3 regions of the Azospirillum sp. 11R-A genome follow, and region 2 is predicted to be linked to each of the others. Evidence: riboswitches for the same ligand, from Rfam matches in the RefSeq annotation. Region 2 holds a riboswitch; each other region holds the start of a gene.
The links. A riboswitch is a leader RNA that binds a small molecule or an ion and turns the genes downstream of it on or off. The one in region 2 is predicted to bind manganese.
Positions count from the first base shown of each region.

Region 1 (5,162 bases), on a different contig from region 2:
CGGCGGAGCAGTTCGATCCGACGCTGAACTGGGACGACGTGCGCCGCATCAAGGACCGCTGGGGCGGCAAGCTGATCCTGAAGGGCATCCTCGACCCGGAAGACGCGGTGATGGCGGCGGACAGCGGTGCCGACGCGCTGATCGTCTCCAACCATGGCGGGCGGCAGCTTGACGGCGCCATCTCGTCCATCTCCGCCTTGCCGGCCATCGTCGAGGCGGTGGGCGACCGCATCGAGGTGCTGATGGACGGCGGCATCCGCTCCGGCCAGGACGTGGTCAAGGCGCTGGCGCTGGGCGCCAAGGGCACCTTCATCGGCCGCGCCTTCCTCTATGGGCTGGGGGCCGGCGGCGAAGCCGGTGTGGCCCAGTGCCTGGAGATCATCCGCAAGGAGATGGACGTGACCATGGCGATGTGCGGCCTGCGCGACATCCGGCACGTGACCTCCAACATCCTGGCGGGAAAGCCTAATTTCGCGGTCTGACCGGGGGGTGCCTCCGTCCTGGCCGGCGGCGGGATGGAACGGCGTGGAACAGAATCCGCCGCATGTTCCATCTACCGCCGGCCAAAGGGGCCGGCGGCGCGGCGGCTCACCGGGCCGGGGTTGAGGTTGGGATACTCCTCGTACTGGTTGACGGTCCAGGGGAAGACGCCCGTCGGCCCCTCGGCCTCAGGCTGAGCGACGACGGCGGCGACCAGTTCCGGACTGGGCGGGCAGCGTTCGCGGATGGCCCCGGGAAGGTCGTCGTCGAGTTCGGGGACGGTGACGGCGGGCGGGTCTTCCGGACGGGGCGCCCGCGGCCCCTCCTCCGCCCCCACCTCCCGACTGTCCCGCGAGGCGGTGCGGGCGGTCCCGAGGCCGGGGATGAGGCCGAGCCGTTCGGCCAGCCAGCGCACGGTGGCGGGATCGCCCGAGGTGACCAGCCGCTCGATCTGCTCGGCCACCAGCACCCGCAGGGAGGACAGGCGCAGTTCCGCCTCGCGGTTCAGCGCCTGCCTTTCCCACCAGACCCTGTGACGGAAATCCTTGGAGCCGTAATAGGCCCGCCACAGCGTGGTGCGGCTGCACCCCATGGCGCGCGAGACCTGGAGGAAGCTGTTGCCGCGGGCCAGCATGCCGGCGGCCATGATCCATTGCTCCTCATGGAACTGCGAACCGGGGACCAGCGAGCCTTCGGCAGGGGTCGGCGGCTCTTCGGCCCAGCGGGGGAACCGGTCGTTGGTAAAGCTGCGGCTGTCGAGGGGCATGGCAAGGCTCCGCGGTTGAAAAAAACACGCGGCAAGCCTATAAGAAATTTTCCCGGTTTATAGGATTATTTTCATTTCGCGCATCACCTCTCGTCGTCGCTCCCCACCGCTCCCGGTCAGGCGAACAGGCCGAGATGCTCGACCAGGATCGAGGTGCCGAGCGCGATCAGCGCCAGTCCACCGAGCACTTCGACGATCTTGCCCATGCGATGGCCGACGGCCCGGCCGATCAGCATGCCGATGGTGGTCATCGCGAAGGTGGCGAAGCCGATGGACAGGGCAATGGTGACGATGTCGGACCCGAGAAAGGCCAGCGAGACGCCGACCGCTGCCGCATCGATGCTGGTGCCGACCGCGGTGGCGACCAGAGTCCACGGGCTGGCGCGGCGCGCGCGCTCTCTGGCGTCGTCGCTTTCCGGCTGGAAACCCTCCCAGACCATCTTGCCGCCGACCACGCCCAGCAGCAGGAAGGCGATCCAATGGTCGACGGCGGCGACATAGCTGGCGGCGGCCAGCCCGAGCGCCCAGCCGACCAGCGGCGTGATGGCCTCGACCACGCCGAACACCAGCCCGCCCTTCAGGGCGACGGCGACGCTGGGGCGCTGCGACGCGCCACGGCCGATTGAGGCGGCGAAGGCGTCGGCCGACATGCTGAGCGACAGTACCGCGATTGAAAGAGGAGTCACGGAGCGGATCCTGCCGGACACATGAGACAGCATGTCCGAAATCCGGCCGGCGCGGACCCTCGGGCACACTGGTCTCGCTAGGCAGACGACTGTCCGCTGAACGTGCCATGCACCGCAGCGGGCGCAAGAATGTTGACACGTTCCCGGCGAGGCGCCGGAAGCTACTCCCCAACTGCGGCGACCATATATCGACAGTCATTGGGCGTCAACCGCCGAGGCGAACGGCCAATTGCACTTTCAGGACGGCCACCATCTACACCCCGAGGCGGGGATGCTTTGGCCATTACTGTCGAATTACAAATATTTCATTCTATAGCCCTGGCTATGAACCCTTGGCGTCGTCACGCCGTCGGTCACGGGCAGGGCCAATGCACCGAGACGGCTTCGTCCAGGTAGCGCGACAGGGCCGCCGCGGCTTCCGCCGGATCGGCACGCCCCGCCCCCCGGCTCCGGGCTCCGGCGGCCGCCTCGGCGAAAATGGCCGGATCGCCGGCCAGCAGGGCGAGCCGCTCCACGGCGGCGGCATAATCGGGCACGACGAACCGGGCGCCGATGACGGCCGATACGTCGCCGACCGGCAGCGAAACCGGGACAACGCCGGCAGCCAGCGCCTCGGCGGCGCTCGCGCCACCGCCGGTGCGCTGCGGATTCACATAGGCGTCGGCCGTTCGCATCAGATCGGCCATGTCGGTCACATAGCCCAGGTGGAACAGGCGCCCTGCATGCCGCGATCCTTGCAGACGCCCGGGCAGCGCCCCCGCTTCGCCGGCGAAGGCCACCGCCACCCGGGGCGCACGGTCGATGAGGGAGTCCAGCATCGCAAGGAAGGAGCCGTCGGCCTCCTCGTCCAGCCGGTTGCCGATCACCAGACACAGGAAGGCATCGTCCGGCAGGCCGTAGCCGGCCCGGCTGGCCGCCCTGGAAGGCGCCGTCCCATCCGGTTCCGGCGCACCGATCAGCGAATGCAGAAAGCGGAAAGGCCGCCACGACGCAGCGAGCGGACCGCTCGCCGGCCGGCTGCCACCGCCGAAATCCAGCACGATGCCGGCCAGCGACGGCGTTGCCCCGCTGGTGGTGGGGATGCACAGGGCGGGGCGCACCGCCGCCAGCAGGTCGGCGACGATGACCGATCCGCCCAGCGACACCACCACGTCCGGGTCGTGCCAGTCGACCGCGCGCAGGAACCAGTCGATCTTGTCCCGGCTCAGCCCGCGGCCGGTCGAGGACAGCATCCGGAAAGTGCGGCCGTCCGCCTCGATCACCTGCTTGCCGTCGAAGGCCGGCTCCACGGAGGACGCGAAGGACGGCACGAACAGGCTGTGGATGTCGGCGGGCATGATGTTGGTGTTGAGAATCACCACCTCCCGGCCGCAGCGTTCCTCCAGAACCGCGGCATAGGACAGCAGGTCGCGCGACGGCTGGTGGCGCAGCGACAGAAACTGGTTCGTCACCAGCACGACCCGCCCGGTGGCCGGGTTGCCCGCCGGGCGGGGCCGCGGCGCGATGCCGAGCCGGTCGCGGATCGCGCCGATCAGGCGGGTATAGTGGGGAAACAGCCTGTCCTCGAAGAAACCGGGCCGGCTCGCCCCGTCCATGCGCATCAGGAAAAGCTGGCGGCCCATGCAGCAGTAGATGTGAAGCAAACGGTCGAGATCCGGGCACGCGAACTCGGGTTCGATCAGGTCGAGCAGCTCGTCATAGCGGCGCAGATCGCCGGTGATCGCGGCCAGCGCGGACAGGCGCAGGACCGGATCGGCATCGCCGGTCAGGTGGCCCACCTGCATGGCGCAAGCGGCACGCTCGTCCGGCGGGGCATGGCGGAGACGCTCCAGCAATGCCTCGATCTCCCGCAAGGCGGACGCGCTTTCGACCGGCCGCAGCATGGCGCGGCAGAGCGCGGCGACGGCATCCGCGGAATTTTCCGCCGACAGCTCCATGGTTCAACCCCCGGTAAGGCCATGCTGCCGCACCAGATCAAATTTCCCGGGGCGCGGCAAGGACGGCCGGAAAACGCGGGCGGGTGCCGTGGGCACGGCAAACTGCGGGGCACGGCAAACGCCTGTCCCGCAACACTCCCCGCCCTGCCCTGTTGTACCGGGTCAACGTGCCGCACCGCCGCGCAAGGCCGGTGCAATGGGGAGTGGTCCATGAGCGAACTCCGTGAGGGCAGCGCCACCGTCACCGCGGAGGCCGAGGCCTTCTATACCGAAAGCCTCAAGCTGCTGACCCAGTCGACCATCCCGTTCCTGCTGGGCGGGACCTATGCGATCAGCGCCTATACCGGCATCACGCGGCCGACCAAGGACATCGACATCTTCTGCCGCGGCGGCGACTTCCCGCGCATCCTGTCGCATTTCCAGGAGCATGGCTTCGAGACGGAGATCGAGGACGAACGCTGGATCGGCAAGGTCAAGCATGGCGAGCTGTTCTTCGACGTGATCTTCAATTCGGCGGTCGCCATCAACCCGGTCAACGACCGCTGGTTCAAGGAGGAGCATCGCGCGGTGATCTGCGGCAGCGACGTGCCGCTGGTGGCGCCGACCGAGATGATCTTCTCCAAATCCTTCGTCCAGATGCGCCACAAGTACGACGGGCCGGATGTCGCCCATATGATCCTGAAGCAGCATGACAAAATCGACTGGAAACGGCTGCTCGCCCACATGGAGCAGTATTGGGAAGTGCTGCTGATCCACCTGCTGAACTTCCGGTTCATCTATCCGACCGAGCGCGACCGCGTGCCCGACTGGCTGGTGGCCGAGCTGCTGGAGCGGATGCAGGAGCGCGCCAAGCTGCCGGTCGCCCAGACCCGCATCTGCCGGGGCCGGCTGTTCTCGCGCGAGGATTACCTGATCGACGTCACCGAGTGGGGCTTCGCCGACGTGGTCGGGGAGGAGGGCACCAGGCAGAGCCTGAAGGAGAACGGGAATGGATGAGCGCAGGCTGACCGTCGCCGCCATCGGCGACATCCATGTCGGCGAGACCACGCAATATCCCTATCGCGAGCTGTTCCAGGAGATCGCCGGCAAGGCCGACGTGCTGGCGCTGTGCGGCGACCTGACCAACCACGGCAAGCCGCGCGAGGCGGAGATCCTGGCCGACGCCCTGCGCTCCATCGGCATTCCGGTGGTCGCGGTGTTCGGCAACCACGACTACGAATGCGGCCATCTGGAGGAGGTCCAGCACATCCTGACCCAGGCCGGGGTGCGGTTCCTCGACGGGGCGCCGCAGGA
Region 1 is NZ_JBCEBL010000031.1:34,423-39,584, forward strand. Features, by position in the region: gene VH569_RS29420 (alpha-hydroxy acid oxidase) at 1-482, shown strand, start outside; gene VH569_RS29425 (hypothetical protein) at 554-1,246, opposite strand; gene VH569_RS29430 (manganese efflux pump MntP family protein) at 1,363-1,932, opposite strand; yybP-ykoY riboswitch at 1,934-2,104, opposite strand; gene VH569_RS29435 (glycosyltransferase) at 2,286-3,869, opposite strand; gene VH569_RS29440 (nucleotidyltransferase domain-containing protein) at 4,080-4,865, shown strand; gene VH569_RS29445 (metallophosphoesterase family protein) at 4,858-5,162, shown strand, end outside.
Region 1: another riboswitch for manganese. It lies ahead of VH569_RS29430 (manganese efflux pump MntP family protein); the one in region 2 lies ahead of VH569_RS03830 (manganese efflux pump MntP family protein).

Region 2 (5,162 bases):
CGACAGCGTGCTGATGATGCGGCAGGGGCGGATCGTCGACCGCGGCGCACCGTCGGCCCTGCTCGCCCGCTACGGCCGCCAGACGCTGGAGGAGGTCTTCCTCGACATCGCCCGCGCCTCCGACGACCGCATCCTGACCGGGGAGACCGCCGATGCAGCCGAATGAACTGGCGATCCCGCGCGCGGATTTCTCGCTGCGCCGGGTCGGCGCCATGGTGCTGCGCTACTGGTATCTGCTGCGCGGGTCCTGGCCGCGCATCCTGGAACTGGCCTATTGGCCGACCATGCAGATGATCCTGTGGGGCTACATCAACCAGTTCATGGCCTCATCCAGCGGCGGCGGCAGCGGCTGGGTAGCGCAGGGCGCCGGCGTGCTGGTCAGTGCGGTCCTGCTGTGGGACGTGCTGTTCCGCGGCCAGCTCGGCGTCTCCATCTCCTTCCTTGAGGAAATGTGGTCGCGCAACCTCGGCCATCTGTTCGTCAGCCCGCTCCGCCCCGGCGAATGGGTGACGGCGCTGATGACAATGAGCCTGCTGCGCACCCTGATCGGCGTGCTGCCGGCGGCGGCGCTGGCGATTCCCTTCTTCGGCTATTCGGTCTTTGCTCTCGGCCTGCCGCTCGCCGCCTTCTTCGCCAATTTGATCGTGTTGGGCTGGTCGCTGGGGCTGCTGATCGTGGCGCTGATCCTGCGCTACGGCATGGGGGCGGAGGGGCTGGCCTGGATCGTCGTCTTCATGCTGGCCCCGGTCAGCGCGGTCTATTACCCGGTGTCGGTCTTGCCGGCCTGGCTCCAGCCGGTGGCGCTCGCCCTGCCCTCCGCCCATGTGTTCGAGGGCATGCGGGCGCTGGTGTTCGACGGCACGCTGCGCTGGGACCATCTGGCCTGGGCGGTCGGACTGAACATGGTCTACATGGCGGGCGGCATCGCCGTGTTCCTCTATGCCTTCCACCAAGCGCGGGTGCGCGGGGCCTTGCTGCAAACCGGCGAATAGCGGGTAGAGTGTCCGCCCAATTCCGTCAGCCGCACCGGAGACAGCCGCCATGACCCCGTCCTCCTCCACCCCCGACCTGTTCAACCGGCTCGTCGCCGGGGCGCGGCCGGACTGGTCGGCCTATGTCGACCATGCCTTCGTTCGCGGGATGGGCGACGGGACGCTGCCGCAGGAATGCTTCCGTCATTATCTGGTGCAGGATTACCTGTTCCTGATCCATTTCGCCCGCGCCTATGCGCTCGCCATCTACAAGGGCCGCGACCTGCGCGAGATGCGGGCGTCGCTGAACGGGCTGAAGGCGATCCTCGACATGGAGATGGACCTGCATGTCGGCCTGTGCGCCGGCTGGGGCCTGCCGGCCGCCGAGCTGGAGCAGGCGGCGGAGTCCAAGGCGACGATGGCTTACACCCGCTACGTGCTGGAAACCGGCCTGCGCGGCGACCTGCTGGACCTGCATGTCGCGCTCAGCCCCTGCATCATCGGCTATGCCGAGATCGGCCGCCGGCTGGCTGCCCTGCCGGGCGCGCTCGACGACGCCAACCCCTATCGCGTCTGGATCGCCGAATATGCCGGCGATGCCTATCAGGAGGTGGCGCGAGCGGCGCGGGAAAATCTCGACCGTCTGGCGGCCGACGGCATGACCGAAGCGCGCTTCCCCCGGCTGCTGACCATCTTCCGGCAGGCGTCCCGGTTGGAAGCGGATTTCTGGGAGATGGGGATGACCTTGGCGGGATGAGAGGGGAGCCTCGGCGCCTCCTCACCCCATCGTGTGCTCCAGCAGGATCTTCGCGCCCAGCCCGATCAGCACCACACCGCCGGCCATTTCCGCCCAGCGTCCCAGATGGTTGCCGGCGGCCTTGCCGATCAGCACGCCGCCGAAGGCCACGGCAAAGGTCACCACGCCGATCAGCGCCGAGGTCGTCACCATGTCGACATCGACCAGCGCCAGCCCCGCCCCCACGGCGGCGGCGTCGATGCTGGTGGCGACGGCGGTGGTCAGCAGGGCCAGCCATTCGGCGCGCACGCTGCGCACCGGGCCGCAATCCTCCTCGCCCTCATCCTCGCCGTCCATGATGGCGTTGCGCAGCATCGCTCCGCCGACCGCCAGCAGCAGGCCGAAGGCGATCCAGTGATCGACCGACTCTACCAAGCTGGCGAAGGCGATGCCGATACCCCAGCCGACCAGCGGCATGGCGAACTGGCAGACGCCGAAGGCGGCACCCACCCGCACCGCCTCCGGCAAACCGGCACGGCGCGAACAGGCCCCGCGGCCGAGGGCGGCGGCAAAGCTATCCATCGAAAGGCTGAAAGCGAGCGCGAGGGACGTGGCGATCATGGCTATTCCCGGGCCAGACAACACAGTGGAATCGGGCGGACTCCGGCTGGCCGCGGAGATGTCCGATCCACTGGTCTCGCCGGGTCGACCCTCTGGTCGCCGTGCGCGCCATGGCGGTAACGGCCGGAGGCCGGAACCATCCAAGTCTGTTGACGCGAACCCCACCGGATCGCTGCCGGCGGGTGGCTACTCCCCAATGACGGCGGAAGTCCTACAGGGACTAGGGGCTTGGGTCAAGCGCCGGTTTGCCGCAGGTGCGAATTGCGGCCGCGCAGGTAGGTGGCGGCCACCGAGCGGTCGTCGCCCAGCGTCACCTGGATGAACAGTTCCTCCTCCAGATCGCCGTCCACCGCCTTCATGCGATGTCGCATAGCCGGCGTCGCGGCGGGATCGAGCACGACGAGGTCGGCCCAGCGGCCGGGCTCCAGGCTGCCGATCTCGCCGGCCATGCCCAGCGCTTCGGCATTGCCGCGGGTCATCCAGTGCAAGGCGGCGAGCGCCGGCAGGTTCTGGCGCCGCAGTTGCAGCACCTTGTAGGCCTCCGCCGCCGTGCGCAGCATGGAATAGCTGGTGCCGCCGCCGACATCGGTGGCGATGGCGGTGCGCACCGGCCGCTCCGGCTTCGACAGGGCGTCGAGGTCGAACAGGCCGCTGCCGATGAACAGGTTGCTGGTCGGGCAGAAGACGGCGACCGAGCCGCTCTCCGACAAACGGGACATCTCCGCGTCCGACAGATGGATGCAGTGGCCGAACAGCGAGGTCGGCCCCAGCAGCCCGAAGCGGTCATAGACGTCGGTGTAGTCGCGCGCGCCGGGGAACAGCCGGCGCACCTCGGCGATCTCGTCGGTGTTCTCCGACAGATGGGTCTGCATATGGACACCGGGATGCTCGCGCAGCAGCGCGCCGGCCGCCTCCAGCTGCGCCTCCGTCGAGGTGATGGCGAAGCGCGGCGTCACGGCATAGCGCTGCCGCCCGGTCCCATGCCAGCGGCCGATCAGGTCCTTGCCGTCGCGGTAGCTGCTGTCGGCCGTATCGGTCAGGGCGGCGGGCGCATGGCGGTCCATCATCACCTTGCCGGCGATCAGCCCGGCGCCACGCGCCTCGGCCTCGGCGAACAGGGCATCGACCGACTGCGGGTGGGCCGAGCCGTAGACCACCGCCGTGGTCGTGCCGTTGCGAAGCAGCTCGTCCATGAAGAAGGATGCGTTGGCGGCGGCATGGGCCGGGTCGGCGAAGCGCTGCTCTTCGATGAAGGTGTATTTCTCCAGCCAGTCGAGCAGCTGGGCGCCGTAGGAGGCGATGACCTGGGTCTGCGGGAAATGGATGTGGGTGTCGATGAAGCCCGGCAGCACCAGCTTGCCGCTGTGGTCGTCGACCGCCACCCCGTCCGGAACCCGGCCGCGCAGGTCGTCCCAGTCGCCGGTCTCCAGAATCCGCCCGTCCGCCCCGACCAGCAGCAGCCCGTCCTCACGATAGGTCAGGCAATCCATATCGCCCGGCCCGGCGGGCGCGCGATGGAAGCTGAGCAGGCGCCCACGGATGGCGGCGGAAACGGGGGCAGCGATAGACTGGTCGGGCATGGGGGTCCGGTTCGATGGAGTGCTGTGAGGGAGGGTTACTTAATGTCCCCGGCCCACGCCGCCAACACCGCCCGCTCCTGCGGGGTGATTCCGGTGATGTTGGCGGGGGGCATGGCGCTGCTGTAGCCGGCTTGCAGGCGGATCTGCTCGGCATGGCGGCGGATGCCGTCGCCCTCCAGCACGACGCCGCGCGGCGGGGTGGCGATGCCCTCCCACACCGGCTGGGCCGCATGGCACATGCTGCATCGGGTGGCGACGATTTCCTCCACCTGGGCGAAGCCGACCTTCACCGCCGCCGCCGCGGCCGTGTCGGCCGTCGCCGGCCCCATGGTGCTCAGCCAGATGCAGCCCAGCATGCCGGCGACGGCGACCCCCCAGGTCCACCAGGGCGTCGGCTTGCCGGCATGGCGGCTGTTGAAGAAATGGCGGATCGCCGTGCCGACCACCAGGACCAGCGCCACCATCACCCAGTTGTAGCGGGTGGAGCTGACCAGCGGGTAATGGTTGGAAAGCATCAGGAAGACGACCGGCAGGGTCAGGTAGTTGTTGTGCAGCGAGCGCTGCTTGGCCTTCTTGCCCAGCGACGGGTCCGGCGTCTCGCCGCGCAGCATGGCGGCCACCGTCTTGCGCTGGTTGGGGATGATCAGCATGAAGACGTTGCAGGCCATCATCGTCGCCATCAGGGCGCCGACCTGCAACATGGCGCCGCGCCCGCTGAAGATCTTCGTCATGCCCCAGGCTGTCGCCACCAGCATGACGAAGCCGGCGACAGCCAACGCCCCGTCGTTGCGGCCGAGCGGCGACTTGCACATCAGGTCATAGGCGACCCAGCCCGCCACCAGCGCACCGACGCTGATCGCCACCGCCTGCCAATGGCTGAGCGCCAGCACATCCTGGTCGATCAGGAACAGGTCGGCGCCGCGGTAATAAAGCACGCACATCAGGAAGAAGCCGCTGAGCCACGTCGCGTAGGATTCCCACTTGAACCAGGTCAGATCCTCCGGCAGCTGCGGCGGCGCGACCATGTATTTGGTCATGTGGTAGAAGCCGCCGCCGTGAATCTGCCAGGCGTCGCCCGCCGTCCCGGCCGGCGCCCCTGCCCGGCGGCGCAGCGAGGCGTCGAGATGGATGAAATAGAAGGACGATCCGATCCAGGCGATGGCGGTGATGACGTGCAGCCACCGCGCCAGGGCGTTGATCCATTCCCACAGGATGGGCTCCATCGCGCGCACGCTCCTTCCGGTCAGGTCGATG
Region 2 is NZ_JBCEBL010000002.1:42,473-47,634, reverse strand. Features, by position in the region: gene VH569_RS03845 (ABC transporter ATP-binding protein) at 1-166, shown strand, start outside; gene VH569_RS03840 (ABC transporter permease) at 153-992, shown strand; gene tenA (thiaminase II) at 1,042-1,728, shown strand; gene VH569_RS03830 (manganese efflux pump MntP family protein) at 1,750-2,328, opposite strand; yybP-ykoY riboswitch at 2,411-2,535, opposite strand; gene guaD (guanine deaminase) at 2,562-3,908, opposite strand; gene VH569_RS03820 (urate hydroxylase PuuD) at 3,944-5,131, opposite strand.

Region 3 (5,162 bases), on a different contig from region 2:
CTGTGCAGGATATCATCGGTGCGATGATCAGATTTCGCCGCCTCACCCCTGTCCTGCTGCTCCTGGGCTTCGTGTTTGGATTGGTCCTTCCGCTCTCTGGGCAATCCCTGAGGCCGGATGCGGCAGGGGGAGCGACGTTGATATGCTGTCCGGAGGACTGCCCCTCCGGCAGTAGCAGCGCGGAACGCAGCGAAAGCGGATTGGTCGTCGCCTGCAGCCATGGCGGGGCCTGCCTGGTGCTGCCCGCTTGGCAGAAGGTGACCGCGCCGACCATCGTCATGGCATCCCCTTTCCGTCCCATGCCATCCGACCCTGATAAGGGCCGCTCGTTCGCTCCCGGTCAGCGCCCGCCCATCCGGGTCGCCGTCTGAACGTCCGGGATCCGGGCGACAGCCCACCCCTGGATCGGGCCATATGGCCTCTCCGCATATTCCAGCTACTTTGGACGGCCCGCCGCCCGCCGTCTCCGCCGTTCGTCAAACGGAAGGTCCGAATCATGCTTTGCAGCCGCGCAGTCCGTGCCGCCATTATGTTTGCCGCCCCCTTGATGGCCTGGGTATTTGCTGAAGCCGCTTCGGCGCAGGCATCGGCCAATCCAGTCCAGCCGCAGCCAGTCCCTTACGAGCGGGTGCTGGGAGACCCCAAAGCGCCGGTCGAGGTGATCGAATACGCATCGCTGACCTGCCACCATTGCGCCACCTTCCACAACTCGGTGCTGCCGCAGGTGAAAAAGGAACTGGTCGAAACTGGCAAGATTCGCATCGTCTACCGGGACTTTCCCCTCGATCGTATCGGGCTGGAGGCCGCCACCCTGGCCCGCTGTGTGACGCAGGAGCGCTACTTTCCCCTGTTGGAGGTTCTTTTTTCCAGCCAGGACGGGTGGGCGCACGCCGCGGATCCGGTGGAAGCTCTCACACGGATCGGCAGCGTTGCCGGTCTGTCGCGCACCGCTGTCGAGAAGTGCCGGAACGACCAAGCCCTGCAGGATGCCATCCTGCAGTCGCGCATGGGGGCCGAACGGTTCCACGGCGTCGACTCCACGCCCTCCTTCGTGATCGGCGGCAAGACCTACAAAGGGGTTCTGCAGTTCGAGGAGTTCCGGAAAGCCGTGGAGCCCTTGCTGCCGAAACCCTGAACGGCGCCAAGGTCGGCTGGCAGGCCGCCTTCTCTTCCCGTCAACTTGCACATAGGAACATCGACGATGAAGACCATCCTCATGGCTGGCACCATCATCCTCAGCCTGACCGGCCTGGCCGGCGCCGCGCCGGTGAGCGTCGGCGATCTTTCGGTCGAGCGTGCCTGGGCGCGTGCGACCATTCCCTCCGCGAAGACCGGCGCCGTCTATTTCACCATTCGCAACACCGGTGCGCGGCCCGACCGGATCTTGGCCCTGGAAACCACAGTTGCCGGACATGCGATGCCGCACCAGACCATGCAGGAAGGCGACGTCTCGCGCATGGTGGAGGAAAATTCCCTGAGCGTTCCCGCCGCCGGAGTGCTGGAGTTGAAGCCTGGTGGAACCCACATCATGCTGATGGATTTGAAAGGCGGCCTGAATCCGGGCCAGTCCTTCATCCTGAGCGTTACCTTCGAGCAGGCGGGGACGGTTTCCGTTCCGGTCACTGTCGGGCGCGCCGGCGCCATGGGACCGGAATGACCACGCCATGACCCTGCTCCGCCGAATCCGCGCCACCCTCTGTGTGGTAGCCGGTGTTGCCCTTATAGCCGTCTATGTTCTGGCTGGGCGGCAACCCGCAAGTGTAGAGACCCGTAGCGAGATGGCGCCGGGTCGCTCGATGGCCGAAGGCGCCCGCTGGCAACTTCTGGACGAACAGGGACGTCCGTTCGTTCCCGATGATCTTCAAGGACGTCCGACGGTCATCGTCTTCGGCTTCACCCACTGCCCCGACAGCTGTCCAACCTCGCTGTCCTACCTGGCCGGTGTGCTCCAGTCACTCGGACCGCGGGGGGACGCCATCCAACCGCTGTTCCTGACCGTGGATCCGGAGCGCGACAGCGTTGCGGTGATGGCGGACTATACCGACCTGTTCGACTCCCGTATCCGCGGGGTTACCGGCGCACCGGATCAGATGGCGGCGGCATTGAAGGGGCTTGGCGTCTATGTCCGCAAGGTGACGCAGGACGGGGGGTACAGCATGGACCACAGTGCGACCATCCTGCTGCTCGACTCGCGGTCGCGCTTGCGCTCGACACTGGCCATCCATGAGGGAGAGGAGGTTGCTGCTCGGAAGATCGAACAACTGCTCGTTGCAGAAGCCGGAAGCCATTGACACCCAAGCCCGGATTAGGATGCGCCGTCGCACTTGCGGAAAGCCGACGACGAGGTCCCTTCGCCGGGGAGACCGCCGAGTGTTTCTGGCCGGGCGCCATAAGGAGGAGAGCACACTGTCAAATGAAGATATTTTAATGTCACTTCATTTCTACCATAATCCGAATGTAATATTTGAGTTGGAAGGACCAAGAGGCATGCCGGACCTCTTCTCTAGGGATTGACGATGAAAATGTAGAGCGTTAATGTCGCTCTCATTGGGGAGTAGCTTCCGGCAGCCAGCCGGGAACACGTCAACATTCTTGCGCTCAAGGGCGCATGGCGCGTTCAGTGGACAATCGTCTGCCTAGCGAGACCAGTGTGTTTGACGATCCGCGCCGGCCGGATTCTCGAACGCGCTGTCTCACAAGACCGGCGGACGCAACGATGACCCCTCTCTCGATTGCCGTACTGTCGCTCAGCATGTCGGCTGATGCTTTCGCCGCTTCCATCGGACGTGGTGCATCCCGCCGGCCCAACTTTCCGGCTGCGCTGAAGGGTGGTTTGGTGTTCGGTGCCATTGAGGCTGTCACCCCTTTGATCGGCTGGGCGTTGGGATTGGCTGCCGCCGGCTTCGTCACTGCCGTCGACCATTGGATCGCATTCGCGTTGCTTGGCCTTGTCGGCGGCAAGATGGTCTGGGAAGGGTTCCAGGCCCAGGAAGACGAGGGCGATGCCGCCTCCCGCTCAAACCCCTGGGCCCTTGTCGCCACGGCGGTCGGCACCAGCATCGATGCTGCCGCGGTCGGCGTATCGCTGGCGTTCCTCGGCACCAACATCATCGTCATCGCCTTGTCGATCGGCTTTGCCACCTTTGCGATGACGACCATCGGCATGATGATCGGCAAGGCGGTGGGCGTGCGCTTCGGCAAGGTGGTGGAGGTGCTTGGTGGCATGGCGCTGATCGGTTTGGGGTGCTCGATCCTCGTCGAGCATCTGGGCTTGATTGCCTGATCTCCCCGGCGAAGACCGGGTCGGAAAGCATCGGACCAACACCACTCCGATGGACGCAGCTTGCCGCACCACGGGTACACTGACTGGTATTGAACGAAAGCAGCGAGGTCAGCTTTGTCGCTCCGCTCCATACCCAGCAGCGTCGTCGCTCTGGGCTTCGTCAGCCTGTTCATGGACGTTTCATCGGAGATGATTCACAGCCTTCTGCCGGTGTTCCTGGTTTCGGTCCTCGGCGCCAGTGCGCTATCGGTGGGCTTCATCGAGGGCATCGCCGAAGCGACGGCGTCCATCACCAAGGTCTTCTCCGGGGTGGTCAGCGACTGGGCCGGACGGCGCAAGCCCTTGCTGCTGCTTGGCTATGGCATGGCCGCCCTGACCAAACCGGTATTTCCGCTCGCCGACACGCTGGCCTCGGTGCTGCTCGCCCGCTTCCTCGACCGCATCGGCAAAGGTGTTCGCGGGGCGCCGCGCGACGCGCTGGTCGCCGAGGTGACGCCGCCCGACCTGCGCGGCGCCGCCTTCGGCCTGCGGCAGTCGATGGACACGGTTGGAGCGTTCGCCGGCCCCGCACTTGCCATGCTGCTGATGGTCCTGAGTGGCGACAACTTCCGCCTCGTGTTCTGGATTGCCGTCGTCCCGGCCTTCGTCGCCGTTGCGGTGATCCTGTTCGGCGTGCGCGAGCCCGACCGGGAACCGTCCGGCGAACCGCGCCGCTTCCCGATCCGGCGCGGTCAGCTGCGGCGGCTGGACGCGACCTTCTGGGGCGTGGTGATGCTTGCATCACTGCTGACGCTGGCGCGATTCAGCGAGGCCTTCTTGCTGCTCCGCGCCCAGAGTGTGGGCGTCGAGGATGCCTACGCGCCGCTGGTTCTGATCGTCATGAATTTTGTCTACGCGATTTCCGCCTACCCGCTGGGTCGTCTAGCCGACCGGCTGGACCGGCGCAACTTGCTGGCCATGGGTGTCGGCCTGCTCGTCCTGGCGGATCTGGTTCTTGCGTCGGCTGGTTCCGCACCGGTTGTGCTGGCCGGGGCGGCGCTGTGGGGACTCCACATGGGCGCCACCCAAGGCCTGCTCGCGGTCTTCGTCGCCGATGCAACGCCCGCAGACCTTCGGGGAACAGGCTTCGGCCTCTACAATCTTCTGACCGGAATCGTCCTGTTGGCCGCCAGCACCGTGGCGGGGGTGCTATGGACGGCGGTGGGGTCGGGTGCAACGTTCCTGGCCGGAGCGGCATTCGCGCTGATCGCTCTGGTCGGACTGCTGACCATCGTGCCGCGACGGGCGAGGGCCTAGCGTTCCGGCTGATCAGAGCACGAAAGGGGTGCGCCAGCAGTCCGGCGCTCATCCTTCGCAGCGTGATGGGAATGCCTGATGTCGCATCTTCAAATTCGCACATAACCGATCCGGCTTCTGACATTCCTAAGCGGCGTACGTTGGGATCGCTGCGCGACGCTGCTCAGATTGTCCGGAATGTGGGACCCTGCGGGAACGCAGGCTGACCCGCCGGTCGCCCGCCACTGCCGACCCGACCGGCCCATCGCTCAGGATGACAGCTCCGACCGGTGGTTTGGGCGAACCGGGATTTATCCTGACGTTACAGGAACTCCTCGAGGTAAATCAGCCCTAGGAAGCCGACGAAGAAGGCCACCGGCATCATCGGCGTGTCCGGTACCTCATGCGCTTCGGTCAGCAGCTCCTCAGTGACCAGGTACAGCAGCGCAACGAGGCCGAAAGCGAAGAACCCGGACAGGATCGTTTGGGGGAGACCTCCGAGCAGCAGGCCGACCACCGCGCCGACCGGCATCGCCATCGCTATTCCGGTGGTCACCGCGACGACGCGCGGCTTCCCGGCGTCACTGCCGAATGCGCCGGCAAC
Region 3 is NZ_JBCEBL010000033.1:71,014-76,175, reverse strand. Features, by position in the region: gene VH569_RS30350 (DsbA family protein) at 497-1,135, shown strand; gene VH569_RS30345 (copper chaperone PCu(A)C) at 1,202-1,657, shown strand; gene VH569_RS30340 (SCO family protein) at 1,665-2,291, shown strand; yybP-ykoY riboswitch at 2,538-2,638, shown strand; gene VH569_RS30335 (manganese efflux pump MntP family protein) at 2,717-3,283, shown strand; gene VH569_RS30330 (MFS transporter) at 3,398-4,579, shown strand; gene VH569_RS30325 (ZIP family metal transporter) at 4,881-5,162, opposite strand, start outside.
Region 3: another riboswitch for manganese. It lies ahead of VH569_RS30335 (manganese efflux pump MntP family protein); the one in region 2 lies ahead of VH569_RS03830 (manganese efflux pump MntP family protein).